DNA from 3 places in the Escherichia ruysiae genome. Region 1 is predicted to be linked to each of the others. Evidence: predicted binding sites of a transcription regulator. Region 1 holds the regulator's gene; each other region holds the start of a gene.
The links. Region 1 encodes CRP, which controls carbon source genes, mostly activating them, when cyclic AMP is high. Its sites were predicted from a motif close to ATGTGANNNNNNTCACAT; they were not measured.
Positions count from the first base shown of each region.

Region 2: a site for CRP is predicted at 8,001-8,018, ahead of deoC (deoxyribose-phosphate aldolase). Genes of this name have one in related genera too.
Region 3: a site for CRP is predicted at 7,377-7,394, ahead of rbsD (D-ribose pyranase). Genes of this name have one in related genera too.

Region 1 covers NZ_JAVIWS010000001.1:3,050,622-3,061,307, reverse strand. Annotated here, with positions in the region: gene RGV86_RS14720 (protein SlyX) at 158-376, shown strand; gene slyD (peptidylprolyl isomerase) at 425-1,009, opposite strand; gene RGV86_RS14710 (YheV family putative zinc ribbon protein) at 1,104-1,304, opposite strand; gene kefB (glutathione-regulated potassium-efflux system protein KefB) at 1,314-3,119, opposite strand; gene kefG (glutathione-regulated potassium-efflux system ancillary protein KefG) at 3,119-3,670, opposite strand; gene RGV86_RS14695 (ABC transporter ATP-binding protein) at 3,801-5,714, shown strand; gene RGV86_RS14690 (hydrolase) at 5,714-6,736, shown strand; gene RGV86_RS14685 (YheU family protein) at 6,730-6,948, shown strand; gene RGV86_RS14680 (phosphoribulokinase) at 7,002-7,871, shown strand; gene RGV86_RS14675 (OsmC family protein) at 7,926-8,330, opposite strand; gene crp (cAMP-activated global transcriptional regulator CRP) at 8,632-9,264, shown strand; gene RGV86_RS14665 (YccS/YhfK family putative transporter) at 9,315-10,686, shown strand, end outside.
Region 2 covers NZ_JAVIWS010000001.1:3,276,295-3,286,980, forward strand. Annotated here, with positions in the region: gene yjjG (pyrimidine 5'-nucleotidase) at 1-445, shown strand, start outside; gene prfC (peptide chain release factor 3) at 536-2,125, shown strand; gene osmY (molecular chaperone OsmY) at 2,528-3,133, shown strand; gene RGV86_RS15900 (DUF1328 domain-containing protein) at 3,249-3,410, shown strand; gene RGV86_RS15905 (patatin-like phospholipase family protein) at 3,532-4,605, shown strand; gene RGV86_RS15910 (metal-dependent hydrolase) at 4,602-5,390, shown strand; gene RGV86_RS15915 (YjjW family glycine radical enzyme activase) at 5,505-6,368, opposite strand; gene RGV86_RS15920 (YjjI family glycine radical enzyme) at 6,340-7,890, opposite strand; gene deoC (deoxyribose-phosphate aldolase) at 8,148-8,927, shown strand; gene deoA (thymidine phosphorylase) at 9,167-10,489, shown strand; gene deoB (phosphopentomutase) at 10,541-10,686, shown strand, end outside.
Region 3 covers NZ_JAVIWS010000001.1:2,621,997-2,632,682, forward strand. Annotated here, with positions in the region: gene mioC (FMN-binding protein MioC) at 140-583, opposite strand; gene asnC (transcriptional regulator AsnC) at 673-1,131, opposite strand; gene asnA (aspartate--ammonia ligase) at 1,283-2,275, shown strand; gene viaA (ATPase RavA stimulator ViaA) at 2,280-3,731, opposite strand; gene ravA (ATPase RavA) at 3,725-5,221, opposite strand; gene kup (low affinity potassium transporter Kup) at 5,444-7,312, shown strand; gene rbsD (D-ribose pyranase) at 7,477-7,896, shown strand; gene rbsA (ribose ABC transporter ATP-binding protein RbsA) at 7,904-9,409, shown strand; gene rbsC (ribose ABC transporter permease) at 9,414-10,379, shown strand; gene rbsB (ribose ABC transporter substrate-binding protein RbsB) at 10,404-10,686, shown strand, end outside.

The sequences.
Region 1 (10,686 bases):
AGCGTTGTCGGATAAATCTACATACAGACACGCCCTATTATCATCTATTTTCAGACTCTTTTTGTTTAAATTAGTTTCGATGTCGCGAAATGAGTGCTGTCTCTGGCAGCAAAGTTAAGTAGAATCCGCAGCGATCATTCGACCAAAGAGGTGAACCATGCAGGATTTATCGATGGAAGCACGCCTGGCAGAGCTGGAGAGCCGACTGGCTTTTCAGGAAATCACCATTGAAGAACTGAACGTCACGGTGACCGCTCATGAAATGGAGATGGCAAAACTGCGCGATCATCTGCGTCTGCTTACTGAGAAGTTAAAAGCCAGCCAGCCGTCGAACATCGCGTCGCAGGCTGAAGAAACGCCACCGCCACATTACTGAGGCGAAAAAAAAGCGGGTAATTCCCGCTTTTTTGATACCGTTACGGTATTAGTGGCAACCGCAACCGCCGTTACCTTTACCACCACAGCAGCCTTCGCCACCGTGTTCATGACCGTGATCGTGACCATGACCGCCGCAGCAACCGTCGTGATCGTGGTGATGATCGTGCGCGCCATGAACGTGACCATGAGCCAGTTCTTCTTCAGTCGCTTCGCGAATCGCCACAACTTCAACGTTGAATTTCAGGTTCTGACCCGCCAGCATGTGGTTACCATCAACCACGACGTGATCGTCTTCAACCGCAGTGATCTCAACCGGCACCGGGCCCTGGTCGGTTTCAGCCAGGAAACGCATACCTACCTGCAGTTCATCAACGCCCATAAATACGTCTTTAGGAACGCGCTGCACCAGGTTTTCGTCGTACTGGCCGTAAGCGTCGTTCGCGCCAACAGCTACATCAAATTTGTCGCCAACTTCATGACCTTCCAGCGCCGTTTCCAGGCCAGAGATCAGGGAACCGTGACCATGCAGGTAGTCCAGCGGCGCACTCACCGGAGACTCATCAACCAACACACCGTCTTCTGTACGTACCTGATAGGCCAGGCTGACCACCAGGTCTTTTGCTACTTTCATGATATCTCCTGAGCATGGGAAGAATAGTGGCGCAGATTGTATCGGAATTCTGCTGCCGTGTACTCACTAGCTTAAAAAAACTCGGCGCATATCGCTAGTCCGGATGAAAAATCCCAATCACTTGCTCATCTTTGCGAACGTGATCGCGGGCTTCTTTATCGGCTTCACGCATCTGATGCCCACACTTAACACATTCAACAATATCAATATTATTTTCGCGCCACATCGCCATTGAATCCTGCGCCTGACAGGCTGGACATTTCGCGCCAGCAATAAAACGTTTTCGGATTGCCATCTTCACCCTCTACTCAAATTCATCCCAGCCATCCATTTGGCGTCGTTCTTGTTGCATTTCACGCTGGAAAATCTCTTCCAGTTCGCGTCGGGCTTCCCTGGCGCGAGAAATTTGTACGGTATCAGCGTGCATCGGGATAAGTTCCCGCAGCATTCGCATATCCAGGCGACGAAAATGCAGCTGCGCCCGCTGTGCCTGATGCGGATGCATGCCAAGCGTGACCAGCGTCTTGCGCCCCAGCTCTAACGCACTGGAGAATGTTTCACGGGAAAACTGTGTCACCCCTGCTTGTAATAACTCATGTGCTTCGACACGTCCGCGCGCTCGCGCAAGAATATGCAAATGCGGGAAGTGCTGCTGGCATATTTCCACCAGCTTCATGGTGTCTTCCGGCTCGTTACAGGTAATGACGATAGACTCAGCGGCCTCTGCACCCGCAGAACGTAAAAGATCTACCTGCGTAGCGTCGCCGTAATAAACTTTGTAGCCATATTTGCGCATCAGGTTCACGGCGCTGATGTCCCGCTCCAGCACGGTAATGCGCATTTTATTCGCCATCAGTAAACGACCAATCACCTGACCAAAACGCCCAAAGCCCACGACAATGACCTGCGGTTTATCATCGTTGACCCACGGTTTTTCATCCTCTTCTTCCGTTCCGTTAAACTGGCGGGATAGCCATTTATCCACCAGCTTCATCAGCAGCGGCGTGGTCATCATGGAAAGCGTGACCGTCACCAGTAACAGCGCCATCTGGTCGCCCTGGAATAAGCGTTGTGAAGAAGCGGTAGAAAAGAGCACAAAGGCAAATTCACCGCCCTGGCTCAGCACGCCAGCAAACTGCATCCGCTCAGAACTGCGCACGCCATACAGGCGCGCTAACAGATACAGCACAAGAATTTTCACCGCCACCAGCACGACCACGCTTATCACTACCCACAACAGATGGGTATAAAGCACCCCGAGGTTTAGCGACATCCCGACGGAGATAAAAAATAGCCCGAGCAGTAAGCCTTTAAACGGATCGATAGCCGTTTCCAGTTCATGGCGATATTCACTTTCCGCCAGCAGCACGCCCGCAATAAACGTACCGAGCGCCATCGACAGCCCCAGCGCATCCATAAACAATGCGGAACCCAGCACCAGCAGCAGCGTCGCGGCGGTGAACACTTCCCGCACGCCAGAAGCTGCAATAAAACGGAATACCGGACGCAGTAAATAGCGCCCGCCAATCAGCATGCCGACAAACGCCAGCACCTTCATGCCGATCTTCATCCAGTCGAAATGTTCGTCTGCCGACCCCGCCAACAACGGCACTAACGCCAGTGCCGGGATCACCGCCAGATCCTGAAACAGCAGTACCGAGAAACCTAACTGGCCGGATTCGCTGCGATTCATCCCTTTCTCACGCATCAGTTGCAGTGCCATTGCGGTTGAGGACATCGCAAGGCCAATGCCACCCACCACCGCCGCCTGCCAGGCGAAATCCGTCAGCATCAATAATCCCGCCAGCAACGCCGCGCTTAACAGTACTTGTGCCGCGCCTACGCCAAAAATCGAGCGTCGCAATTGCCAAAGCTTGGAGGGATTCAACTCCAGCCCAATGATAAACATCAGGAACACCACGCCGAGTTCCGAAAAGTGGAGGATCTCATCGACGTCGCTAATAAACCCAAGCCCCCATGGGCCAATCGCAATCCCTGCCAGCAAATATCCCAACACAGCGCCAATACCCAGCCGCGATGCCAGCGGCACCGCAGCCACCGCCGCGAAGAGAAACAGCACTCCCGCGAGTAAAAAATCGGAACCTTCCATCAGCGGCCTCCTGGGGGCAGTGGATTTGCCAGCCAGTCGCCGTAGGCTCTGGCGTGACTCGCCAGCTCCTGTGCGCTTTGCCGTCTCGCCCAGTAAATAATAATGGGGCTTAACCAATGCATCCGGCACATGCCCGCCGCCAGTTCAAAGGGGCGCAGAACATCGCTCATCGGGTAGCGATTCAACGCGTCATAACGGTAAGCACTTTCCGGCTCGCCAGTGGTGATCACGCTACGCCAGTACTTTCCCGCCAGTTGGTTTCCCCCCGGCCCGCTGGCAAAACCACGGCTTAATACCCGGTCCAGCCACTCTTTCAGTAGCGCCGGGCAGCTATAGGTATAAAGAGGATGCTGAAAGACAATCACCTCGTGCTCGCGCAGTAATGCCTGCTCACGGGGGATATCAATAAAAAAATCGGGATAGTGCGCGTAAAGGTCGTGCACGGTAACATTGCTGAGCTGCGTGGCCGGTTTAAGCAGTACCCGGTTTGCCACCGAGTCCTGAGATTCCGGATGGGCATACAGCAGCAAAACTTTCGCTGGCTGAGACATCATCCCCCTCCCGGTATGGTTTTTGTGTATAGTCGCTGTTTTGGGCTACCATTGCGCCCGGTGCGGCAGCTCGCCCATACATTACATTATCATAATGATAAGTTAACATAGTCTGAACATACGGCGCCTTATGATTGTTTTCTCCTCGTTACAAATTCGTCGCGGCGTGCGCGTCCTGCTGGATAATGCCACCGCCACCATCAACCCTGGGCAGAAAGTCGGCCTGGTGGGTAAAAACGGCTGCGGTAAATCTACCCTGCTGGCATTGCTGAAAAATGAAATCAGCGCCGACGGCGGCAGCTACACCTTTCCGGGAAGCTGGCAACTGGCGTGGGTGAATCAGGAAACGCCGGCGCTACCGCAACCTGCGCTGGAATATGTCATTGATGGCGACCGCGAATATCGCCAACTGGAAGCGCAGCTGCACGACGCCAACGAACGTAACGACGGGCACGCCATCGCCACCATTCATGGCAAGCTGGATGCTATCGACGCGTGGAGTATTCGCTCCCGCGCCGCCAGCCTGCTGCACGGCCTCGGTTTCAGCAACGAACAACTGGAGCGCCCGGTGAGTGATTTCTCCGGTGGCTGGCGTATGCGTCTTAACCTCGCCCAGGCGCTGATTTGCCGTTCAGACTTGCTGCTGCTCGACGAACCGACTAACCACCTCGATCTTGATGCCGTTATCTGGCTGGAAAAATGGTTGAAGAGCTATCAGGGCACGCTGATCCTGATCTCTCACGACCGCGACTTCCTCGATCCGATCGTCGATAAAATTATTCATATCGAACAGCAAAGCATGTTCGAGTACACAGGTAACTACAGCTCGTTTGAAGTGCAGCGCGCCACCCGCCTGGCGCAGCAACAGGCAATGTACGAAAGCCAACAAGAACGTGTAGCGCATCTGCAAAGCTATATCGACCGTTTCCGTGCCAAAGCCACTAAAGCGAAGCAGGCACAGAGCCGCATTAAGATGCTTGAGCGCATGGAGCTGATTGCCCCCGCGCACGTCGATAACCCGTTCCGCTTTAGCTTCCGCGCGCCGGAAAGCCTGCCTAATCCGTTGTTGAAGATGGAAAAAGTCAGTGCGGGCTATGGCGATCGCATTATTCTCGACTCGATAAAACTGAATCTGGTGCCGGGTTCGCGCATTGGTCTGTTAGGCCGAAACGGCGCGGGTAAATCGACATTAATCAAACTGTTAGCCGGTGAACTTGCGCCAGTCAGCGGAGAAATTGGCCTGGCGAAAGGGATCAAACTCGGCTACTTCGCCCAGCATCAACTGGAATACCTGCGCGCTGACGAATCGCCTATTCAGCATCTGGCGCGTTTAGCACCGCAGGAACTGGAGCAAAAACTGCGTGACTATCTCGGCGGTTTTGGTTTCCAGGGCGATAAAGTGACGGAAGAAACGCGCCGCTTCTCCGGTGGCGAAAAAGCGCGCCTGGTGCTGGCTTTAATTGTCTGGCAGCGCCCGAATCTGCTGCTGCTCGACGAACCGACCAACCACCTTGACCTCGACATGCGCCAGGCACTCACCGAAGCATTGATCGAGTTTGAAGGCGCGCTGGTTGTCGTCTCGCACGACCGTCATTTGCTGCGTTCCACCACTGACGATCTCTATCTGGTTCACGATCGTAAAGTCGAACCGTTCGACGGCGATCTGGAAGATTATCAACAGTGGTTAAGCGACGTACAAAAGCAGGAAAACCAGGCCGACGAAGCGCCAAAAGAGAACGCGAACAGCGCCCAGGCACGTAAAGATCAGAAGCGTCGGGAAGCAGAGTTGCGTGCGCAAACCCAGCCGCTGCGTAAAGAGATCGCCCGTCTGGAAAAAGAGATGGAGAAGCTGAACGCGCAACTGGCGCAGGCGGAAGAGAAACTTGGCGACAGCGAGCTGTATGACCAGAGCCGTAAAGCAGAACTGACCGCCTGCCTGCAACAACAAGCCAGCGCCAAATCCGGGCTGGAAGAGTGCGAAATGGCGTGGCTGGAAGCCCAGGAGCAACTGGAACAGATGCTGCTGGAAGGCCAAAGCAACTGATGGCGCAGATAACGACGACCGAGGCCAATGTATTCAGCAGCAGTGCTGAATTCACCCCTATGCGCGGTTTCAGCAATTGTCATCTCCAAACCATGCTGCCGCGTCTGTTTCGTCGTCAGGTGAAATTCATCCCGCACTGGCAGCGGCTGGAGTTGCCCGACGGAGACTTTGTCGATCTCGCGTGGAGTGAAGACCCCACACAAGCGAAGCATAAACCGCGTCTGGTGGTCTTCCACGGTCTCGAAGGCAGCCTCAATAGTCCTTATGCACATGGTCTGGTTGAGGCAGCGCAAAAGCGCGGCTGGCTGGGCGTGGTGATGCATTTTCGCGGGTGCAGCGGTGAACCAAACCGGATGCACCGCATTTACCATTCGGGCGAAACCGAAGATGCCAGTTGGTTTTTACGCTGGCTGCAACGCGAATTTGGTCATGCGCCAACGGCTGCCGTCGGCTATTCGCTCGGCGGTAATATGCTGGCCTGTTTGCTGGCCAAAGAAGGCAATGACCTCCCGATTGATGCGGCGGCGATTGTCTCTGCACCGTTTATGCTGGAAGCCTGTAGTTATCACATGGATAAAGGCTTCTCCCGCGTTTATCAGCGTTACTTGCTGAACTTGTTAAAAGCCAATGCTGCGCGCAAACTGGCGGCCTACCCCGGAACGCTGCCGATTAATCTCGCACAGTTGAAATCGGTACGCCGCATCCGCGAATTTGACGATCTAATCACCGCCAAAATTCACGGCTACGTCGACGCTATCGACTATTATCGTCAGTGTAGCGCCATGCCGATGCTCAATCGGATCGCCAAACCCACGCTGATTATTCACGCCAAAGACGATCCGTTTATGGATCATCAGGTGATCCCGAAACCGGAAAATCTCCCACCGCAAGTGGAGTATCAACTGACGGAACATGGCGGTCATGTTGGCTTTATTGGCGGTACATTACTTCATCCGCAAATGTGGCTGGAGTCACGCATTCCTGACTGGTTATCAACGTATCTGGAGGCGAAATCATGTTGATTCCGTGGCAAGACCTCTCCCCCGAAACGCTGGAAAATTTAATTGAAAGCTTTGTGTTACGCGAAGGCACCGATTATGGTGAACATGAGCGTACACTTGAACAGAAAGTCGCCGACGTCAAACGCCAGCTACAGTGCGGAGAAGCGGTGCTGGTATGGTCGGAGCTGCACGAAACGGTCAATATCATGCCGCGCAGTCAGTTTCGCGAATAACCTGCAACCGTCGGCGGACGAGATAATAATGATAGCTAAGTCATGGAGTTACTATGTCTGCCAAACATCCGGTCATTGCGGTAACAGGATCCAGCGGCGCGGGAACCACCACTACCAGCCTCGCGTTTCGAAAAATCTTCGCGCAGTTAAATCTGCGCTCAGCCGAGGTAGAAGGCGACAGTTTTCACCGTTACACCCGCCCGGAAATGGACATGGCGATCCGCAAAGCGCGCGACGCCGGGCGGCATATCAGTTACTTCGGCCCCGAAGCTAACGACTTCGGCCTGCTGGAACAAACCTTCATTGAATACGGCCTGAGCGGCAAAGGGAAATCTCGCAAATATCTGCATACCTACGACGAAGCCGTACCGTGGAATCAGGTGCCAGGTACGTTTACCCCGTGGCAGGCGCTGCCAGAACCCACCGATGTGCTGTTTTATGAAGGTTTGCACGGCGGCGTGGTCACACCACAACATAACGTCGCGCAGCATGTGGATTTACTGGTTGGTGTAGTGCCTATCGTTAACCTGGAGTGGATTCAAAAACTCATCCGCGACACCAGCGAGCGCGGGCACTCGCGAGAAGCGGTGATGGACTCGGTAGTTCGCTCAATGGAAGACTATATCAACTACATCACACCGCAGTTTTCTCGCACCCACATTAACTTCCAGCGCGTCCCCACCGTTGACACCTCAAACCCCTTCGCCGCAAAAGGCATCCCATCGCTGGATGAAAGCTTTGTGGTAATCCATTTTCGAAATCTGGAAGGAATCGATTTCCCCTGGCTGTTGGCGATGCTGCAAGGCTCGTTCATTTCCCACATCAATACATTAGTGGTGCCGGGCGGCAAAATGGGTCTGGCAATGGAGTTAATTATGCTGCCGCTGGTGCAACGACTGATGGAAGGGAAGAAAATCGAGTAACTCTGCTATTAAGCCGGATAAAATACTCTCCGGCTTCACAACGGGATAGTTAAATCACGCGGCAACCACTTCATACGAGTGAGTAATATTTACCGCTTTTTCCAGCATCAACGCGACTGAGCAATACTTCTCGGCTGAGAGATCAACCGCACGCGCAACCGCTGCATCCTTCAGGTCGCGACCGGTGACGATAAAATGCAGATTAATGTGCGTAAACAGGCGTGGTGCCTCTTCGCGGCGTTCAGAGGTCAATTTTACTTCACAATCGACCACATCCTGACGCCCTTTTTGCAGGATAGAAACCACATCAATGGCGCTGCAACCACCCGCCGCCATCAACACCATTTCCATCGGACTTGGCGCTTTATCGCCTGAGTTGCCGTCCATTAAAATCTGGTGACCAGAGGCGGATTCGCCCAGAAAGGTTAACCCTTCGACCCACTTCACACGCGCTTGCATAATCGAAACTCCATTGCGTCAATTTTCCTGACAGAGTACGCGTACTGACCAAATCGCGCAACGGAAGGCGACCTGGGTCATGCTGAAGCGAGACACCAGGAGACACAACGCGAAAGCTATGCTAAAACAGTCAGGATGCTACAGTAATACATTGATGTACTGCATGTATGTAAAGGACGTCACATTACCGTGCAGTTCAGTTGATAGCCCCTTCCCAGGTAGCGGGAAGCACATTTCGGCAATCCAGAGACAGCGGCGTTTTCTGGCTCTGGAGAAAGCTTATAACAGAGGATAACCGCGCATGGTGCTTGGCAAACCGCAAACAGACCCGACTCTCGAATGGTTCTTGTCTCATTGCCACATTCATAAGTACCCATCCAAGAGCACGCTTATTCACCAGGGTGAAAAAGCGGAAACGCTGTACTACATCGTTAAAGGCTCTGTGGCAGTGCTGATCAAAGACGAGGAGGGTAAAGAAATGATCCTCTCTTATCTGAATCAGGGTGATTTCATTGGCGAACTGGGCCTGTTTGAAGAAGGCCAGGAACGTAGCGCATGGGTACGTGCGAAAACCGCCTGTGAAGTGGCTGAAATTTCCTACAAAAAATTCCGCCAATTAATTCAGGTAAACCCGGATATTCTGATGCGTCTCTCCGCACAGATGGCACGTCGCCTGCAAGTCACTTCAGAGAAAGTGGGCAACCTGGCATTCCTCGATGTAACAGGCCGCATTGCACAGACTCTGCTGAACCTGGCAAAACAACCGGATGCCATGACTCACCCGGACGGTATGCAAATCAAAATTACCCGTCAGGAAATCGGTCAGATTGTCGGCTGTTCTCGTGAAACCGTGGGGCGCATTCTGAAGATGCTGGAAGATCAGAACCTGATCTCCGCACACGGTAAAACCATCGTCGTTTACGGCACTCGTTAATCCCGTCGGAGTGGCGCGTTACTGAGTAGCGCGCCATTTTGTTTAACCCGATGTGGCGCAGACTGATTTACCATCCTGATATCAACTATGCACTACGACAAACGCTGGTGCTATGTTTGCCCGTGGCCGTTGGTCTATTGCTTGGCGAATTAAGGCTTGGGCTGCTCTTTTCCCTCGTCCCCGCCTGTTGCAATATTGCGGGGCTTGATACGCCCCATAAACGCTTTTTCAAACGTTTAATTATTGGTGCGTCGCTGTTTGCCACGTGCAGCTTGCTAACACAACTGCTGCTGGAAAAAGATATCCCCCTGCCATTTCTGCTGACAGGGTTAACGTTGATACTTGGCGTTACTGCCGAGTTAGGGCCATTACACGCAAAATTACTTCCCGCATCGCTGCTGGCAGCTATTTTTACCTTAAGTCTGGCGGGATACATGCCCGTCTGGGAACCGTTGCTCATCTATGCGTTGGGTACACTCTGGTATGGGCTGTTTAACTGGTTTTGGTTCTGGCTCTGGCGCGAACAACCGCTACGCGAGTCACTTAGCCTGCTGTACCGTGAACTGGCAGATTATTGCGAAGCCAAATACAGCCTGCTTACCCAGCACACCGATCCTGAGAAAGCGTTGCCACCGCTGCTGGAACGCCAGCAAAAAGCGGTCGATTTAATTACCCAGTGCTATCAGCAAATGCATATGCTTTCCGCGCAAAATAATACCGATTACAAGCGGATGCTGCGCATTTTCCAGGAGGCGCTGGATTTACAGGAACACATCTCGGTCAGTTTGCATCAGCCAGAAGAGGTGCAAAAGCTGGTCGAGCGTAGCCATGCGGAGGAGGTTATCCGCTGGAATGCGCAAACCGTCGCCACTCGCCTGCGCGTGCTGGCTGATGACATTCTTTACCATCGCCTGCCGACGCGTTTTACGATGGATAAGCAAATTGGCGCACTGGAAAAAATCGCCCGCCAGCATCCGGATAACCCTGTAGGGCAATTCTGCTACTGGCATTTCAGCCGCATCGCCCGCGTGCTGCGAACGCAAAAACCACTCTATACCCGTGACTTACTGGCCGATAAACAGCGCCGAATGCCGTTACTCCCGGCGCTGAAAAGCTATCTTTCCCTGAAATCGCCAGCACTGCGTAATGCAGGACGACTGAGTGTGATGTTAAGCGTTGCCAGCCTGATGGGCACCGCGCTGCATCTGCCGAAATCCTATTGGATACTAATGACGGTATTGCTGGTGACGCAAAATGGTTATGGCGCGACTCGTCTGCGAATTGTGAATCGTTCTGTCGGAACCGTGGTTGGATTAATTATTGCTGGTGTTGCACTGCACTTTAAAATCCCTGAAGGTTACACCCTGACGCTGATGCTTTTCACCACGCTCGCCAGTTACCTGATATTGCGCAAAAACTACG
Region 2 (10,686 bases), 230 kb from region 1:
GCCGGGTAAACTCAACGCTGCCTTTATTAATGCGATGGCGGAAATCTGCACACCGCTGCCTGGCGCGGTTTCCCTGCTTAACGCCATTCGCGGCAATGCCAAAATCGGCATCATCACCAACGGTTTTAGTGCCTTGCAGCAAGTGCGTCTGGAACGAACGGGTTTGCGTGATTATTTCGATTTGCTGGTGATTTCCGAAGAAGTTGGCGTTGCCAAACCGAATAAGAAAATTTTCGATTATGCGCTGGAACAGGCGGGCAATCCTGACCGTTCACGCGTGCTAATGGTTGGTGACACTGCTGAGTCCGATATTCTCGGTGGCATCAACGCCGGGCTTGCTACCTGCTGGCTGAATGCGCACAATCGCGAGCAACCAGAAGGCATTGCGCCCACCTGGACCGTTTCTTCGTTGCACGAACTGGAGCAACTCCTGTGTAAACACTGATTGCCTCCCCCCCGTTGATGGGTAAAATAGCCGCAATTTTTCGTTTTCAACAAGCGCGGCGCGATGCCGCTTACTCAAGAAGAAAGAATTATGACGTTGTCTCCTTATTTGCAAGAGGTGGCGAAGCGCCGCACCTTTGCCATAATTTCTCACCCGGACGCCGGTAAAACCACCATCACCGAGAAGGTGCTGCTGTTCGGACAGGCCATTCAGACCGCCGGTACAGTAAAAGGCCGTGGTTCCAACCAGCACGCCAAGTCGGACTGGATGGAGATGGAAAAGCAGCGTGGGATCTCCATTACCACGTCTGTGATGCAGTTTCCGTATCACGACTGCCTGGTTAACCTGCTTGACACCCCGGGGCACGAAGACTTCTCGGAAGATACCTATCGTACCCTGACGGCGGTGGACTGCTGCCTGATGGTTATCGACGCTGCAAAAGGTGTTGAAGATCGTACCCGCAAGCTGATGGAAGTTACCCGTCTGCGCGATACGCCGATCCTCACCTTTATGAACAAACTTGACCGTGATATCCGCGACCCGATGGAATTGCTCGATGAAGTTGAGAACGAGCTGAAAATCGGCTGTGCGCCGATCACCTGGCCGATTGGCTGCGGCAAGCTGTTTAAAGGCGTTTATCACCTGTATAAAGATGAAACCTATCTCTACCAGAGCGGTAAAGGTCACACCATTCAGGAAGTGCGTATCGTTAAAGGGCTGAACAACCCGGATCTCGACGCTGCGGTCGGTGAAGATCTGGCACAGCAACTGCGTGACGAACTGGAACTGGTGAAAGGCGCCTCTAACGAGTTCGACAAAGAATTGTTCCTTGCGGGCGAAATTACTCCGGTATTCTTCGGTACTGCGCTGGGTAACTTCGGCGTCGATCATATGCTGGATGGTCTGGTGGAGTGGGCGCCTGCACCGATGCCGCGTCAGACTGACACCCGTACCGTAGAAGCGAGCGAAGACAAATTTACCGGCTTCGTATTTAAAATTCAGGCCAACATGGACCCGAAACACCGTGACCGTGTGGCGTTTATGCGCGTGGTATCCGGTAAATATGAAAAAGGCATGAAGCTGCGCCAGGTGCGCACCGCGAAAGATGTGGTGATCTCCGACGCGCTGACCTTTATGGCGGGTGACCGTTCGCACGTTGAAGAGGCTTATCCGGGCGATATCCTCGGTCTGCACAACCACGGCACCATTCAGATCGGCGACACCTTTACCCAGGGTGAGATGATGAAGTTCACTGGTATTCCGAACTTCGCACCGGAACTGTTCCGTCGTATACGTCTGAAAGATCCGCTGAAGCAAAAACAGCTGCTCAAAGGGCTGGTACAGCTTTCTGAAGAGGGCGCAGTGCAAGTGTTCCGTCCGATCTCCAATAACGACCTGATCGTCGGTGCGGTTGGTGTGCTGCAGTTTGATGTGGTGGTATCGCGCCTGAAAAGCGAATACAACGTTGAAGCAGTGTATGAGTCAGTCAACGTTGCCACCGCCCGCTGGGTAGAATGCGCGGACGCAAAGAAATTCGAAGAGTTCAAGCGTAAGAACGAAGGTCAACTGGCGCTCGATGGCGGCGATAACCTCGCTTACATCGCCACCAGCATGGTTAACCTACGCTTAGCGCAAGAGCGTTATCCGGACGTTCAATTCCACCAGACCCGCGAGCATTAATTCTTGCCTCCAGGGCGCGGCAGCCGCTGCGCCCTGTCAATTTCCCTTCCTTATTAGCCGCTTGCGGAATGTTCTTAAAACATTCGCTTTCGCTTATGTTTGCTCGCTTTTTAGCCGATATGGCGGGCGGTTTCAAAATTGTGATCTATATTTAACAAAGCAATGACATTTGTGTCGGCTTTAAATACCGTTATGTGAGTAGGTAACAGTATTTAAAACCGTTAACTGTCATTCGATTGATATTAATAACTGATTAAGAAGTTGTAACGGTCGTTATTCATCACCTATCGCTTTTGTGATGGCGACCATTGACTTCTGTCGAGGGTGAAGTCTCTCCCTATTCAGCAATGCAACCTCGTGTTGCCTGGCTCAAATTACGAGCAAATATACAGGAATAAATCGATGACTATGACAAGACTGAAGATTTCGAAAACTCTGCTGGCTGTAATGCTGACCTCTGCCGTCGCGACCGGTTCTGCCTACGCGGAAAACAACGCGCAGACCACCAATGAAAGCGCAGGGCAAAAAGTCGATAGCTCTATGAATAAAGTCGGTAATTTCATGGATGACAGCGCCATCACAGCGAAAGTGAAGGCGGCTCTGGTGGATCATGAAAATATCAAGAGCACTGATATCTCTGTCAAAACCGATCAAAAAGTCGTGACTTTAAGCGGATTTGTTGAAAGCCAGGCACAGGCCGAAGAGGCAGTGAAAGTGGCGAAAGGCGTTGAAGGCGTGACCTCCGTCAGCGACAAACTGCACGTTCGCGACGCTAAAGAAAGCTCCGTGAAGGGTTACGCCGGTGACACCGCCACCACCAGTGAAATCAAAGCCAAACTGCTGGCGGACGACATTGTTCCTTCACGTAAAGTGAAAGTTGAAACCACCGATGGCGTGGTTCAGCTCTCCGGAACCGTAGATTCTCAGGCACAGAGCGACCGTGCTGAAAGTATCGCCAAAGCGGTAGATGGTGTGAAAAGCGTTAAAAATGATCTGAAAACTAAGTAATTCGTCGTAATTCGTCCTCCCGAACTTTGTCGGGAGGCGCGATGTGCACCACACTAAAAATATCGCATTGAGTGAATATCAAGCGGTGACATTAACTATGGTAAAGGAGAGGCTTATGTTTCGTTGGGGCATCATATTTCTGGTTATCGCGTTAATCGCCGCCGCTCTTGGGTTTGGTGGTCTGGCCGGTACTGCAGCGGGTGCTGCAAAAATTGTCTTTGTCGTCGGGATTATTCTGTTCCTGGTGAGTTTGTTCATGGGCCGAAAACGACCCTAGATTTCAGACGATTAAGAAAATTTTATACAAAGCCAGTCCAGCGGACTGGCTTTTGCGGTTTTAGCGAATAATAAATTGCGTTACTTTGTCATTCTTTCACAACAAAAACAGGAAGGCAGAGGTGGGGCAGCGAATACCTGTAACGCTTGGTAATATTGCGCCGTTGTCGCTAAGGCCGTTCCAGCCTGGACGAATTGCGTTGGTGTGCGAAGGCGGCGGGCAGCGTGGAATCTTTACGGCTGGCGTGCTGGATGAGTTTATGCGCGCGCAGTTTAATCCTTTCGATCTCTATTTTGGCACGTCCGCCGGGGCGCAGAACCTTTCGGCGTATATTTGTAATCAGCCCGGTTACGCGCGCAAAGTCATCATGCGCTATACCACAAAGCGCGAATTTTTCGATCCAGTGCGCTTTGTCCGTGGAGGAAATCTTATCGATCTCGACTGGCTGGTGGAAGCGACTGCACGCCAGATGCCGTTGCAGATGGATACCGCCGCGCGGTTGTTCGATAGCGGCAAATCGTTTTATATGTGTGCCTGTCGTCAGGATGACTACACACCAAATTACTTTTTACCAACCAAACAAAACTGGCTGGATTTGATTCGCGCCTCCAGTGCTATTCCAGGTTTTTATCGCACCGGGGTTTCACTTGATGGGATTAACTATTTTGATGGTGGCGTCAGCGATGCGATTCCGGTTAAAGAAGCGGCAAGACAGGGGGCGAAAACGCTGGTGGTAATCCGCACCGTGCCGTCGCAAATGTACTACACGCCGCAGTGGTTTAAACGTATGGAACGTTGGCTGGGGGACAGTAGCCTACAACCGCTGGTCAATCTGGTGCAGCATCATGAAACCAACTATCGTGCCATCCAGCAATTTATTGAGAAACCGCCAGGCAAGCTACGCATTTTCGAAATTTATCCGCCGAAGCCGCTGCATAGCATCGCGCTTGGCAGTCGGCTTCCGGCGCTACGCGATGACTATAAACTTGGGCGTTTATGCGGTCGCTATTTCCTGGCCACGGTCGGTAAAATGCTAACCGAAAAAGCACCGTTCACTCGCCATCTGGTGCCTGTGGCGACGCCGGAACCAATCGTCATTCCGCCTGCGCCAGTCGCCAACGATACGCTGGTTACCGAGGTGATAGACGCCCCGCAGGCGAATGACCCGACATTCAACAACGAGGATCTGGCTTGATTTGCCGTTTTATCGACACCCACTGCCATTTTGATTTTCCGCCGTTTAGCGGTGATGAAGAGGCCAGCCTGCAACGCGCGGCACAAGCGGGCGTAGGCAAGATCATTGTACCGGCAACTGAGGCGGCAAATTTTGCCCGCGTGCAGGCGTTAGCGGAAAATTATCAACCGCTGTATGCCGCCTTAGGGTTGCATCCGGGGATGTTGGAAAAACATTGCGATGCGTCGCTGGAGCAGTTACAGCAGGCACTGGAAAGGCGCTCGCCGAAGGTGGTGGCGGTAGGGGAGGTAGGTCTGGATCTCTTTGGCGACGATCCACAATTTGATCGCCAGCAGTGGTTGCTCGACGAACAACTTAAGCTGGCGAAACGCTACGATCTGCCGGTGATCCTTCATTCACGGCGCACGCATGACAAACTGGCGATGCATCTTAAACGCCACAATTTGCCGCGTGCTGGCGTGGTTCATGGTTTTTCTGGCAGCCAGCAACAGGCCGAGCGGTTTGTGCAACTGGGCTACAAAATTGGCGTTGGTGGAACTATCACCTATCCGCGCGCCAGTAAAACCCGCGATGTCATCGCAAAATTACCGCTGGCGTCGTTGTTGCTGGAAACCGACGCGCCGGATATGCCGCTAAATGGTTTTCAGGGGCAGCCCAACCGCCCGGAGCAGGCTGCCCGGGTATTTGCCGTACTGTGCGAGTTACGCCCGGAACCCGCAGATGAGATTGCCGACGTGTTGCTTAATAACACGTATGCGTTGTTTAACGTGCCCGATGGCTGGTAAGGCCGTCCGTAAGTGAACAATGGTGCTGCTTGTTCCCCTCACCCTAACCCTCTCCCCAGAGGGGCGAGGGGACTGATTGTGCTTGATGTTGAGTTTTGCGACATCTCTGGCATGTCACAAATACAGCGCCGGAAATATCAATCGACTTACCCCGCGCTCCCGTAACGCACCAGCCAACTGCTCAACGTCTTCCGGTGTGGCGCTCGCCCAGCTTTGCGCTTCGCCATACACGCCGTGGGCATGAAACGCGTTCAAGCGTACCGGAACATCGCCAAGTCCCTTGATAAACGCCGCCAGTTCTTCAATGTGTTGCAAATAATCCACCTGATTGGGGATTACCAGTAAACGCAGTTCTGCCAGCTTGCCGCGCTCTGCAAGCAAACTGATGCTGCGCTTAATCTGTTGATTATCGCGTCCGGTTAACTGTTGATGACATTCGCTCCCCCACGCTTTGAGATCGAGCATTGCGCCGTCGCACACCGGAAGCAATTTTTCCCAGCCGGTTTCGCTCAACATGCCGTTGCTGTCCACCAGACAGGTGAGATGGCGCAATTGTGGATCATTTTTGATAGCAGTAAACAGCGCCACCACAAACGGCAGTTGGGTCGTGGCTTCGCCACCGCTCACCGTGATCCCTTCAATAAACAACACCGCTTTGCGGATATGACTAAGCACCTCGTCCACGCTCATGGTTTGCGCCATCGGCGTGGCATTCTGCGGGCACATCTTCAGGCAGGTATCGCACTGCTCGCAGACTGCAACGTTCCACACCACTTTGCTGTCAACAATCTGCAACGCCTGATGCGGACACTGTGGCACGCATTCCGCGCAATTATTACAGCGCCCCATCGTCCACGGATTGTGACAGTTTTTGCAGCGCAGATTGCACCCTTGTAAAAACAGAGCCAGACGACTGCCTGGCCCGTCAACGCAGGAGAAGGGGATAATCTTACTGACTAAAGCGCATCTGCTGTTCATGGCTTATCACGCGCGGCTGGCGTTCCAGAATACGAGTGTTACGTGCAGCTTCTTCGCCCAGCCATGTTGTGTTGGTACGTGAACCTTCGGCACGATATTTTTCTAAATCCGACAAACGCACCATATAACCGGTAACGCGAACCAGATCGTTACCGCTGACATTGGCGGTAAATTCACGCATTCCGGCTTTAAAGGCACCGAGGCAAAGCTGTACCAGCGCCTGTGGATTACGCTTGATGGTTTCGTCGAGCGTCAGAATGTCGCTGATCCCAGAGTAATAATATGCATGATGCGGGGCGACGGTTTGCAGATGGGTGATTGGATCTGGCTCATCGCCATACGGCAATCGCGCCCCCGGCGTGGTGCCGATATCGGAACTGATCCCCGACTGTGCGTGTAACATGGCGCGTTTTTGCCAGCCATATTTCACGGGAGTATTGGCGACAAACTCCGCCAGTTGCGCGCTGATGCGATAACCGACTTCATTTGCGGCGGCTTCTTTACCGTAGCGCGCGGCAATCCCTTCTTTCTCGCACAGCAAGTTAACCGCTTCCGCCAGCCCGTACATGCCAAACATCGGCACAAAACGTTCAGGATCAATCAACCCTTCTTTTACCAGGAAGCTATTCTCAAAGAAGTGTGATTGTTGATAGAGAAATTCACATCGAGCATCGATGATGGCGATCTGCTGCTGGCAGTAGTGCGGTAGAGTGCGCGTAAAGAAGTCATCCAGCGATTCACTGCGCTCTGCAATGGCTTTCAGGTTAAGGCGTACTAGCGTGCTGCCACCGCCAGCCAGCGGCAGTGAGTTGTAACAGCTCACGATCCCGTAGCCCCCTTTTGTGAAAATTTTATCATGCACCGGACCGTTGGCGATGTGCGGTTTGCTACATTCACAAATGTTTTTTGCCACTTCCAGCAGCAGATCATCAGGGGTGATTTCAGGATCGTAGATAAAGGTCAGATTTGGAGAAACCTGCTTCAGCTCAGCATCTGCGCGTAAAATTGCACGGGTAATGGGTGAATCAGACGGGCCGATATTGGCATGCATAAAAGCGTCTGGCAGGGTTCTGTCGAGATAACGCCAGAAACGTTTTATTCGAATATCGATTTCGTCTTGTGTTAGAATTTTAACATACGGTTGCAACAACGCATCCAGTTGCCCCAGGTAGACCGGCATTGATGTGACTGACGGGACATGGTGATAAAGAATGGTCAGCAGGGAGAGCGCATCATCAAGATCTTTCGCGCCTTCCAGCTCCAGCCATTCAGAACCGTTCGCCAGAAAACGGGCGTAATCGGGTAAGACATAGCGCGGTTTGTACGGCGCATGACCTTCAAACATATCGCAGATTACGCCTTCATCCAGCGCGCGGCGGGCTTCGGCAGGAAGCTGTGGGTAAGGCAGATTGTTTTCTGCTTCCAGCGCCAGAAAATGGCGCTTCTGCTCCGGGCTAAGTACCGGACTGGTGACAATTTGCTGGCAACGTTGTTGCAGTGCCATTTCATGAGAAGTGGGCATCTTCTTTTCCTTTTATGCCGAAGGTGATGCGCCATTGTAAGAGGTTTCGTGATGTTCACTTTGATCCTGATGCGTTTGCCACCACTGGCGCATTCATTTGAAAGTGAATTATTTGATCCAGATCGCATTACCATAATGCAAATTTGTAAGTAGATTTTCTTAATTGTGATGTATATCGAAGTGTGTTGCGGAGTCGATGTTAGAATACTAACAAACTCGCAAGGTGAATTTTATTGGCGACAAGCCAGGAGAATGAAATGACTGATCTGAAAGCAAGCAGCCTGCGTGCACTGAAATTGATGGACCTGACCACTCTGAATGACGACGACACTGACGAGAAAGTGATCGCCCTGTGTCATCAGGCTAAAACTCCGGTCGGCAATACCGCCGCTATCTGCATCTATCCTCGCTTTATCCCGATTGCTCGCAAGACTCTGAAAGAGCAGGGCACCCCGGAAATCCGTATTGCTACGGTAACTAACTTCCCACACGGTAACGACGACATTGACATCGCACTGGCAGAAACCCGTGCGGCAATCGCCTACGGTGCCGATGAAGTTGACGTGGTGTTCCCGTACCGTGCGCTGATGGCGGGTAACGAGCAGGTTGGTTTTGACCTGGTGAAAGCCTGTAAAGAGGCTTGTGCAGCGGCGAATGTGCTGCTGAAAGTGATCATCGAAACCGGTGAACTGAAAGACGAAGCCCTGATCCGCAAAGCATCTGAAATCTCCATCAAAGCGGGCGCTGACTTTATCAAAACCTCTACCGGTAAAGTCGCGGTGAATGCGACGCCTGAAAGCGCGCGCATCATGATGGAAGTCATCCGCGACATGGGCGTAGAAAAAACCGTTGGTTTCAAACCGGCGGGTGGCGTGCGTACTGCGGAAGATGCACAGAAATATCTCGCGATTGCAGATGAACTGTTCGGTGCTGACTGGGCAGATGCACGTCACTATCGCTTTGGCGCTTCCAGCCTGCTGGCAAGCCTGCTGAAAGCTCTGGGCCACGGCGACGGTAAGAGCGCCAGCAGCTACTAAGCTGCCTTTTGCCAGAGGGCGGATGCCGGATGCTACGGGTCGGGTGCCCCTGCAGGCCTGATAAGACGCGTCAGCGTTGCATCAGGCTGTCAGCAGTGATGCCGGATGCGGCGCGAACGCCTTATCCGGCCTACGGGGCGAGTGCCGTGTAGGCATGATAAGAAGCGGTCAGCATCAGGCAATAACAACATCCGCCATCTGGCAACAACGCCTTCAAACTTATTCCACGGGAGGTTACCTTGTTTCTCGCACAAGAAATTATTCGTAAAAAACGTGATGGTCATGCGCTGAGCGATGAAGAAATTCGTTTCTTTATCAACGGCATTCGCGACAATACTATCTCCGAAGGGCAAATTGCCGCCCTCGCGATGACCATTTTCTTCCACGATATGACAATGCCGGAGCGTGTCTCGCTGACGATGGCGATGCGAGATTCAGGAACCGTTCTCGACTGGAAAAGCCTGCATCTGAATGGCCCGATTGTTGATAAACACTCCACCGGCGGCGTCGGCGATGTGACTTCGCTGATGTTAGGGCCAATGGTCGCTGCCTGCGGCGGCTATATTCCGATGATCTCCGGTCGCGGCCTCGGTCATACTGGCGGTACGCTCGACAAACTGGAATCAATCCCTGGCTTCGATATCTTCCCGGATGACAACCGTTTCCGCGAAATTATTAAAGACGTCGGCGTGGCGATTATCGGCCAGACCAGCTCACTGGCTCCGGCGGATAAACGTTTCTACGCAACCCGTGATATCACCGCAACCGTGGACTCCATCCCGCTGATCACTGCCTCTATTCTGGCTAAGAAACTGGCGGAAGGGCTGGATGCACTGGTGATGGACGTGAAAGTCGGTAGCGGCGCGTTTATGCCGACCTACGAACTCTCCGAAGCCCTTGCCGAAGCGATTGTTGGCGTGGCAAATGGCGCTGGCGTGCGCACCACTGCGCTGCTCACCGACATGAATCAGGTGTTGGCCTCCAGTGCCGGTAACGCGGTTGAAGTGCGTGAAGCGGTGCAGTTCCTGACCGGTGAATACCGTAACCCGCGTCTGTTTGATGTCACGATGGCACTGTGCGTGGAGATGCTTATCTCCGGCAAACTGGCGAAAGATGACGCTGAAGCGCGCGCGAAATTGCAGGCGGTGCTGGACAACGGTAAAGCGGCAGAAGTCTTTGGTCGTATGGTGGCGGCACAAAAAGGCCCAACCGACTTCGTTGAGAACTACGCGAAGTATCTGCCGACAGCGATGCTGACGAAAGCAGTCTATGCTGATACCGAAGGTTTTGTCAGTGAAATGGATACCCGCGCGCTGGGGATGGCAGTGGTTGCAATGGGCGGCGGTCGCCGTCAGGCATCTGACACCATCGATTACAGCGTCGGCTTTACTGATATGGCGCGTCTGGGCGACCAGGTAGACGGTCAGCGTCCGCTGGCAGTTGTCCACGCGAAAGACGAAAACAGCTGGCAGGAAGCGGCGAAAGCGGTGAAAGCGGCAATTAAACTTGCCGATAAAGCACCAGAAAGCACACCAACCGTCTATCGTCGTATCAGTGAATAATTGTATACTGATCTGATCATTTAAATTTGAAGCACTGAGTACGGAGAACATATGAAACGTGCATTTATTATGGTGCTGGACTCATTCGGCATCGGCGCTACAGAAGATGCAGAACGCTTTGGTGACGTCGGGGCTGACACCCTGGGTCATATCGCAGAAGCTTGTGCTAAAGGCGAAGCTGATAATGGTCGTAAAGG
Region 3 (10,686 bases), 430 kb from region 1:
CCTGGACCGTATAAGCTGGGATCAGAATGAGGGGTTATGCACAACTCAAAAACTGAACAACAGTTGTTCTTTGGATAACTACCAGTTGATCCAAGCTTCCTGACAGAGTTATCCACAGTAGATCGCACGATCTGTATACTTATTTGAGTAAATTAATCCACGATCCCAGCCATTCTTCTGCCGGATCTTCCGGAATGTCGTGATCAAGGATGTTGATCTTCAGTGTTTCGCCCATCTGTTTCGCACCGGAATTTTTGAGTTCTGCCTCGAGTTTATCGATCGCACCACAAAAAGTGTCGTATTCACGACTGCCAATACCGATTGCGCCAAAGCGTACCGCAGAAAGATCGGGTTTTTGTTCCAGCAACGCTTCATAGAAAGGAGAAAGGTTGTCCGGAATGTCTCCGGCGCCGTGGGTAGAACTGATAACCAGCCAGATCCCGGAGGCAGATAAATCTTCTAACAACGGACCATGCAGCGTTTCGGTGGTAAAACCCGCCTCTTCCAGCTTTTCTGCCAGGTGTTCTGCTACATATTCGGCACCGCCCAGGGTGCTGCCGCTGATAAGAGTGATATCTGCCATAAACCGCCACCTTTATTAAGAGTGGCGTATTGTACGCTGTGAACGCGCTGGGATCTACCTGTGGAAAAGTATGGGATTAAAAAAGCTGATCATGGCTTGATGGTACGCATGATCGGGTTTTGCAGGACGATCAGTGTTTCGGTGGACTGAATTTCATCAATTGTTTGGATCTTGTTGATAAGTACATGCTGGAGAGCATCGATCGAACGGCACATCACTTTTATAAAGATGCTGTAGTGGCCGGTTGTGTAATAGGCTTCAGTAACTTCATCAAGGCTTTCCAGCTTTGCCAGCGCGGAAGGGTAGTCTTTGGCGCTCTTTAATATAATGCCGATAAAGCAGCCTACGTCATAACCAAGCTGCTTCGGGCTGACGTCGATACGCGCACCGGTAATGATCCCCGCCTGCTTCATTTTCTCTACACGAACGTGAATCGTCCCCGGGCTGACGCCAAATTGTTTCGCCAGTTCAGCGTAAGCGGTGCGCGCATTGCCCATTAATGCTTCCAGGATGCCACGGTCCAGATTGTCGATCAGATAATTTTCCATAGGATTTTCTTATTCATATTGATGATTCATTCTATTTTAGTCTTCTTTTTTAATGAATCAAAAGTGAGTAAGGCTTTTTATTGAATGATTATTGCATGTGTACTGGTTTTTGTTGCTTAATCATACGCAACAGGACGCAGGAGTATAAAAAATGAAAACCGCTTACATTGCCAAACAACGTCAAATTAGCTTCGTGAAATCTCACTTTTCTCGTCAACTGGAAGAACGCTTAGGGCTGATTGAAGTCCAGGCGCCAATCCTTAGTCGTGTGGGGGATGGCACGCAGGATAACTTGTCGGGCTGTGAAAAAGCGGTACAGGTAAAAGTGAAAGCTCTGCCTGATGCCCAGTTCGAAGTGGTTCATTCACTGGCGAAGTGGAAACGTCAGACGTTAGGGCAACACGACTTCAGCGTGGGCGAAGGGCTGTACACGCACATGAAAGCCCTTCGCCCCGATGAAGACCGTCTTTCTCCGTTGCACTCGGTCTATGTAGACCAGTGGGACTGGGAACGCGTAATGGGCGACGGCGAGCGTCAATTCTCGACTCTGAAAAGTACCGTAGAGGCGATCTGGGCGGGAATTAAAGCAACCGAAGCTGCGGTTAGCGAAGAGTTTGGCCTGGCACCGTTCCTGCCGGATCAGATCCACTTCGTACACAGCCAGGAATTACTGTCTCGTTATCCGGATCTCGATGCCAAAGGGCGTGAGCGGGCGATTGCGAAAGATCTTGGCGCGGTATTCCTTGTCGGGATTGGCGGCAAGTTGAGTGATGGTCATCGTCACGACGTGCGCGCACCGGATTATGATGACTGGAGCACCCCGTCAGAACTGGGCCATGCGGGTCTGAACGGCGATATTCTGGTGTGGAACCCGGTGCTGGAAGATGCGTTTGAACTTTCTTCTATGGGGATCCGCGTGGATGCCGATACGCTGAAGCACCAACTGGCGCTAACCGGTGACGAAGATCGCCTGCAACTGGAATGGCATCAGGCGCTGCTGCGCGGTGAAATGCCGCAGACCATCGGCGGCGGTATCGGTCAGTCTCGTTTGACCATGCTACTGCTGCAACTACCGCATATCGGCCAGGTTCAGTGTGGCGTTTGGCCTGCGGCAGTTCGTGAGAGCGTCCCTTCTCTGCTGTAATAATTTATCGCCGCCAGCGTCTCAGCAGGCGGCTTCGCATCCCGGTATCAAAGCGCCAGATATGATCGAAAATGCGCATGATGCCGGGTTTGCCGTGTGCCGACATCGCCACGGCATGAAAGCGATGCTGATGTACCCGCTGCAACTCTTTCACTTTACTCGTCACGTCGTCAGGCAACCGCTGGGCGATAAAATCAGAAATCACCACCGCATCGGCGTCAAACCATTCCCGACTTTGCAAGCGTTCCATAATGGCGCGAAAACAGCTGGCAAGATCGGTGCCGCCACGAAACTGCTGGCTTAAAAAGCGAATCGCTTGTTCGATGCCTTGTGAGCCTGAAAGCTCATAACGGACGATCTCGGTGGAAAATAACATAATAAAGCAGCGCCGGTTTTCAGCGAGGGCAATGCGCATTAATGCCAGGCAGAACGCTTTCGCACACTGTTCATTAAAGCCGCCCATTGAGCCGGAAGTATCCACGCAGACAATAAACGGTCCGCGCGGCTGTTCGTCGTAATCTTTATGTACCACCGGGCGTTCGATAACTTTTTCACGCCACGACTCACCGTGCAGGCGATAGGTGAGTAACTGCTTTTCCACCAGTCGACGGTAAAATTCATACTCCAGTTCAGTTATCCCAAGCGTCGCCAGTTCCGGCGGTAGAAGGCGTAAAATATCATCGCTTTGTTGCAGACCATCAACCTGCTCAGGAACGGTCGCCGGTTCGCGCACCATGGTGCGGAAGGTTTCCATCTGCGCATCGTTGCGTGGTATCGATTTGGCTTCCCGCGAACGCCCGAGCTGTTCCGCCAGGCGCTTCAGTTCCGGCTGTTCGTTAAGAAATTCACCGTATTTTACAATTAACTGATAGTCGCCACGTTTAAGCTGACCGGCGCTCATATCCCACAGACGACCGGCTGCGGTGTTGTTTTCTGCCAGAATCGGTTCAAGCTGCCCACTTAGCGTCATGCGTTCCTGAACTTCACTCAACAGTTGTTCGCGTTCTTCTTCTAATAACTGTTGATTTAACGTCGTCGCTTGCACTATCAGACTTAAGCGCCAACGCTGGAGAAAAAGCGTGTGTAATGCCGGAGTGATCGTGCCATTGGCATCAACCAACTGCTGGGCTTGTTCGGCCCACGGGGAATTCAGTCGATGCAGTAAATCCAGTATCTGCGGTAGTTGCACAATAAATTGCGGCGTGGAAAGAAGCTGGCTTTGCTGATAGCACATGACCTCTTCCGTGAGCTCCTGCGGGACTCGGGCATCTTTCAACCGACTGCGCAGCGCCTCACGCCAGCGGGGAATATCATCAGTGATTGCCGCCTTCAGTCGTGGGAATTTTTCAAAGAAGACAGCCAACTGCGGTGAGGCCAACAGAGCGATGATCATCTCTTCGATCAATCCCTCTTCGCTGACGGCCAGCATCACATTGAGCGTATCCAGTGTTAGCATTGTTGCGCCTGGCGAATCTGGGTGCCGACATCCTGTAGGCTGGCTTCAATGCGACCTAACCAGTCGCTATGGATAAACAGACATTTTTGCTGTTCGCTGAATAAGGCGTGTTGCTTGCGCCAGTCGCTTTCAAGCTCTTCCAGTTGTTGTTTTATTTCACCAGGCAGACCTTCAGCCGATGAACCGGGAAGCGCCAGCGTACTGCCTTGTAAACTCACATCGCGTACAACCAGATGTTGGGCGCTATCAACTTCCAGATTCAGTTTCTGGGCAAAGCCGATACCGTTCAGTTTGCCGCGAATTTCACCACCTTTATTCAGCCACTGTTCCAGTGCGCTACGCTCAAAAGCGATATGAACAACTTCCATATCATGCAATTTTAATGGTTTTTGCAGCAACAGGGTCAGCGTGGAAGCAGCAACGTCGGCAGGAAGTTGATACTGTGGGCGACGGCTGAACATGCCACCCTGACGAATCACCGTAAAGGCCGTTTTATCGCTTTGTTGCTGCTGGAGTTGCAGGCGACGCTGCACAATTGCACTCAGTTGCGTCAGCATTTCCTGTTGCTTCCACGCATGACTGGTCATCAATACGTCAATTTGTTGTTGAATTAAATTCAGACTTTGGGCGTCGTACCACAGGCAATCTTTCAGCAAGATGAGATCAATCGGGACAACCGCGCTGCGACCGCTAAAAAAGGCGCTGGCCTGCAATAAGCGGATCGCTTTTTTCCAGCGACGGTCGGAGACATAAGGCGCATCCGGTAATTTATCCAGTTGCTGGCGCAGCATAAAAATCAGCTCAAATACATGATCGGGCAGCGTAATTTCACCAATCTCTTTCTGCCAGCGTTCGTATTCTTCATCCGTGACCTGCAAGGATGGTGGAACGGGATTGTCGTTTTCATCCTGTTGGCTGGTCAGCATGGAGCGAAAATTCGTTTTATCCTGCACTTTATCTAACCACAGACGAATCAGCATACGGTCATATAACGCTTCCAGGCTGCTGTCTGCTTCTGGCAGTTCGTTGGAGGCCGCCACCAGCAGGCGCATAGGGATTTTTTCAACATGTGCGCCGTTGCGGAAGTGGCGTTCATTAATAGCGGTTAGTAGGGTATTAAGAATCGCTGGCCCGGCTTTCCAGATCTCATCAAGAAAGACGATTTCTGCTTCCGGCAGGTAGCCGCTGGTTAAACGCTCATAGCGGCCTTCATCTTTTAACGCCTGAATAGAAAGGGGGCCAAAAACTTCTTCCGGTGTGGAGAAGCGGGTCATCAGATATTCAAACGCGCGCGCATTCTGGAAGGCGAATTTTAAGCGCCGGGCGATTAAACTTTTAGCAATACCTGGTGGGCCAAGCAGGAATACGCTTTCACCACTTAATGCCGCTAACAAACACAGGCGGATGGCGTGGCTACGTTCATAAAGCCCTTTTTCAAGCGAACTGCTTAGACGGGAAATTCTTTCCGCTAATAAATGAGGGTGAGCCATAATGAAGTGGCGTCCTTTCGTCAAAAGTTCTGCGTAAACTGCGAGTATAGACGTTTCTTGCTGGTGGCAAAAATAGTCTCAAAGGAGGGCTATTTTTCTTTGAGCCAGGTTAATGTGGCCGCATTTAGGAGTACGATTTTGCCGTTAATCGTGCATACTGTGCGCTTTTTTGTGGGCCAAGGGACTACGCACACATTTCATATTTCAACGAAAGACTAGTCTATGAGCACTGATAATAAGCAATCGTTGCCCGCGATTACCCTCGCGGCGATTGGAGTTGTCTACGGCGATATTGGTACCAGCCCGTTATATACACTTCGTGAATGTTTGTCCGGCCAGTTTGGTTTTGGCGTTGAACGCGATGCCGTGTTTGGCTTTTTATCGCTGATCTTCTGGCTGCTAATCTTTGTGGTTTCCATTAAATATCTCACCTTCGTGATGCGGGCAGATAACGCCGGGGAAGGGGGCATACTGACATTGATGTCGCTTGCCGGGCGTAATACGTCGGCGCGAACGACATCAATGCTGGTGATTATGGGGCTAATCGGCGGCAGTTTCTTCTATGGTGAAGTTGTCATAACACCCGCTATTTCGGTGATGTCAGCCATTGAAGGTCTGGAAATCGTCGCCCCTCAGCTGGATACCTGGATAGTTCCCCTCTCAATCATCGTTCTCACTTTACTGTTTATGATTCAAAAGCATGGCACTGCCATGGTCGGTAAGTTGTTTGCGCCGATTATGCTGACCTGGTTTTTGATTCTGGCGGGGCTGGGGTTACGTAGCATTATTGCCAACCCTGAAGTGTTACATGCTTTAAATCCAATGTGGGCGGTGCATTTCTTCCTTGAATATAAAACCGTTTCCTTTATTGCGTTAGGCGCGGTGGTGCTGTCGATTACCGGTGTCGAGGCGCTGTATGCCGATATGGGGCACTTTGGTAAGTTCCCTATTCGCCTGGCGTGGTTCACCGTCGTATTGCCGTCTTTGACCCTTAACTACTTTGGGCAGGGGGCGCTGCTGTTAAAACACCCGGAAGCGATTAAGAACCCGTTCTTCCTGTTGGCTCCGGACTGGGCGCTGATCCCGCTACTGATCATCGCCGCACTGGCAACGGTGATTGCCTCGCAGGCGGTTATTTCTGGTGTTTTCTCATTGACGCGTCAGGCGGTACGTCTGGGATACTTGTCGCCGATGCGCATTATTCACACCTCTGAAATGGAGTCAGGGCAAATCTACATTCCGTTTGTGAACTGGATGCTCTATGTCGCAGTCGTGATTGTCATTGTCAGCTTTGAGCACTCCAGCAACCTGGCGGCGGCGTATGGAATTGCGGTGACCGGAACGATGGTGCTGACGTCTATTCTTTCAACCACCGTGGCGCGTCAGAACTGGCACTGGAATAAGTATTTTGTTGCGCTGATTTTGATTGCTTTCCTTTGTGTCGATATCCCTCTGTTTACCGCTAACCTCGATAAACTGCTTTCCGGCGGCTGGTTGCCTCTGAGCCTCGGCACGGTGATGTTTATCGTGATGACGACCTGGAAGAGCGAGCGTTTCCGCCTGCTGCGTCGGATGCACGAACATGGTAACTCTCTGGAAGCAATGATTGCTTCACTGGAGAAATCACCGCCTGTTCGCGTTCCCGGAACCGCTGTGTATATGTCGCGTGCAATTAATGTCATTCCCTTTGCGCTGATGCATAACCTTAAACATAACAAGGTGTTGCATGAGCGGGTTATTCTGTTAACTCTGCGTACTGAAGACGCGCCATATGTCCATAACGTCCGTCGGGTACAGATTGAACAATTGTCGCCCACGTTCTGGCGGGTGGTGGCAAGTTATGGTTGGCGAGAAACGCCAAACGTGGAAGAAGTTTTCCACCGCTGCGGTCTGGAAGGATTAAGTTGCCGGATGATGGAAACCTCCTTCTTTATGTCGCATGAATCACTGATCCTTGGCAAACGCCCGTGGTATTTGCGTCTGCGCGGCAAGCTGTACTTGCTGTTGCAACGTAATGCGCTGCGCGCGCCGGATCAGTTTGAAATCCCACCAAACCGGGTTATCGAATTGGGTACTCAGGTCGAAATCTAACGCCAGACGCCTCCTTTCTCCATAAGGGGGCGTTTTTTTTCATGGTTACTCACGATGTAAAACGTTTCGATGTTGATCACATTTCAGTAACGTCGTGATGGTTTTCCTTAATCAGTCAGGATTAAACTGCGGGTCAGCGAAACGTTTCGCTGATGGAGAAAAAAATGAAAAAAGGCACCGTTCTTAATTCTGATATTTCATCGGTGATCTCCCGTCTGGGACATACCGATACGCTGGTGGTGTGTGATGCTGGTTTACCCATCCCCAAAAGTACAACGCGTATCGATATGGCATTAACCCAGGGTGTACCTTCTTTTATGCAGGTGCTGGGCGTCGTCACAAGTGAAATGCAGGTCGAGGCAGCCATTATCGCGGAAGAGATCAAACAACATAATCCGCAACTCCACGAAACGTTGCTCACTCACCTTGAGCAGCTGCAAAAACACCAGGGAAACACTATTGAAATTCGTTACACCACGCATGAACAATTCAAACAACAAACCGCAGAAAGTCAGGCGGTAATTCGCAGCGGAGAATGTTCTCCGTATGCGAATATCATTCTCTGTGCTGGCGTGACGTTCTGAGGCCGCCATGGAAGCATTACTACAGCTTAAAGGTATCGATAAAGCGTTTCCGGGCGTAAAAGCTCTCTCGGGAGCCGCGTTAAATGTCTATCCAGGTCGTGTGATGGCGCTGGTAGGCGAAAATGGTGCGGGTAAATCCACCATGATGAAAGTGCTGACCGGTATCTATACCCGTGATGCTGGTACGCTTTTATGGTTGGGTAAAGAGACTACTTTTACCGGGCCGAAATCCTCCCAGGAAGCCGGGATTGGGATTATCCACCAGGAACTGAACCTGATCCCGCAGTTGACCATTGCCGAAAACATTTTCCTCGGTCGTGAGTTTGTAAATCGCTTTGGCAAAATTGACTGGAAAACCATGTATGCCGAAGCGGATAAACTCTTAGCCAAACTTAACCTGCGGTTTAAAAGCGACAAGCTGGTGGGCGATCTTTCTATTGGCGACCAGCAGATGGTGGAAATTGCCAAAGTGCTGAGCTTTGAGTCGAAAGTCATCATTATGGATGAACCGACCGATGCGCTGACCGATACCGAAACAGAATCCCTGTTCCGCGTTATCCGCGAACTGAAATCGCAGGGGCGCGGCATTGTCTATATTTCCCACCGTATGAAAGAAATCTTCGAGATTTGCGATGACGTTACCGTTTTTCGTGACGGGCAATTTATTGCCGAGCGCGAAGTAGCGTCACTGACTGAAGATTCGCTGATTGAGATGATGGTGGGACGTAAGCTGGAAGATCAGTATCCACACCTGGACAAAGCGCCGGGGGACGTCTTACTGAAAGTCGATAATCTCTGCGGACCCGGCGTTAACGATGTCTCTTTTACTTTACGCAAAGGCGAAATTCTTGGCGTCTCTGGTTTGATGGGCGCAGGTCGTACCGAACTGATGAAAGTGCTCTATGGCGCCCTGCCGCGCACCAGCGGTTACGTCACCCTGGATGGGCATGAGGTCGTTACCCGTTCGCCGCAGGATGGCCTGGCAAACGGCATTGTGTATATCTCTGAAGACCGTAAACGCGACGGTTTAGTGTTGGGCATGTCAGTAAAAGAGAACATGTCACTGACCGCGCTACGCTACTTCAGTCGCACAGGTGGTAGCCTGAAACATGCGGATGAGCAGCAGGCGGTCAGTGATTTTATCCGTCTGTTCAACGTCAAGACGCCGTCGATGGAACAGGCAATAGGCCTGCTTTCCGGGGGAAATCAGCAAAAAGTGGCGATTGCCCGTGGCCTGATGACGCGTCCTAAAGTGTTGATCCTTGATGAGCCTACCCGTGGCGTAGATGTCGGCGCGAAAAAAGAGATCTATCAACTGATTAACCAGTTCAAAGCCGATGGTTTGAGCATCATTCTGGTGTCATCGGAAATGCCAGAAGTATTAGGCATGAGCGATCGCATTATCGTCATGCATGAAGGGCATCTCAGCGGGGAATTTACTCGAGAGCAGGCCACTCAGGAAGTGTTAATGGCTGCCGCTGTGGGCAAGCTTAATCGCGTGAATCAGGAGTAAAAAAATGACAACCCAGACTGTCTCTGGTCGCCGTTATTTCACGAAAGCGTGGCTGATGGAACAGAAATCGCTTATCGCTCTGCTGGTGCTGATCGCGATTGTCTCGACGTTAAGCCCGAACTTTTTCACCATCAATAACTTGTTCAATATTCTCCAGCAAACCTCGGTGAACGCCATTATGGCGGTCGGGATGACGCTGGTTATCCTGACGTCAGGCATCGACCTGTCGGTCGGTTCTCTGTTGGCGCTGACTGGTGCAGTTGCTGCATCTATTGTCGGCATTGAAGTCAACGCGCTGGTGGCTGTCGCTGCCGCTCTCGCGTTAGGTGCGGCAATTGGCGCGGTAACCGGGGTGATTGTGGCGAAAGGTCGCGTCCAGGCGTTCATCGCTACGCTGGTTATGATGCTTTTACTGCGCGGCGTGACCATGGTTTACACCAACGGTAGCCCGGTGAATACCGGATTTACTGAGAACGCCGATCTGTTCGGCTGGTTTGGTATTGGTCGTCCGCTGGGTGTTCCGACGCCAGTCTGGATCATGGGGATTGTTTTCCTCGCGGCCTGGTACATGCTGCATCACACGCGTCTGGGACGTTACATCTACGCGCTGGGTGGTAACGAAGCAGCAACGCGCCTTTCTGGTATCAACGTCAATAAAATCAAAATCATCGTCTATTCTCTTTGTGGTCTGCTGGCATCGCTGGCCGGGATCATTGAAGTGGCGCGCCTCTCCTCCGCGCAACCTACTGCGGGGACTGGCTATGAGCTGGATGCTATTGCTGCGGTGGTTCTGGGCGGTACGAGCCTGGCGGGCGGAAAAGGTCGCATTGTTGGGACGTTGATCGGCGCATTAATTCTTGGCTTCCTTAATAATGGGTTGAATTTGTTAGGTGTTTCCTCTTATTACCAGATGATCGTCAAAGCGGTGGTGATTTTGCTGGCGGTGCTGGTAGACAACAAAAAACAGTAATAACGACTACAGGACATCTTGAATATGAACATGAAAAAACTGGCTACCCTGGTTTCCGCTGTTGCGCTAAGCGCCACCGTCAGTGCGAATGCGATGGCAAAAGACACCATCGCGCTGGTGGTTTCTACACTTAACAACCCGTTCTTTGTATCGCTGAAAGATGGCGCGCAGAAAGAGGCGGATAAACTTGGCTATAACCTGGTGGTGCTGGACTCCCAGAACAACCCGGCGAAAGAGCTGGCAAACGTGCAGGACTTAACCGTTCGCGGCACCAAAATTCTGCTGATTAACCCGACGGACTCCGACG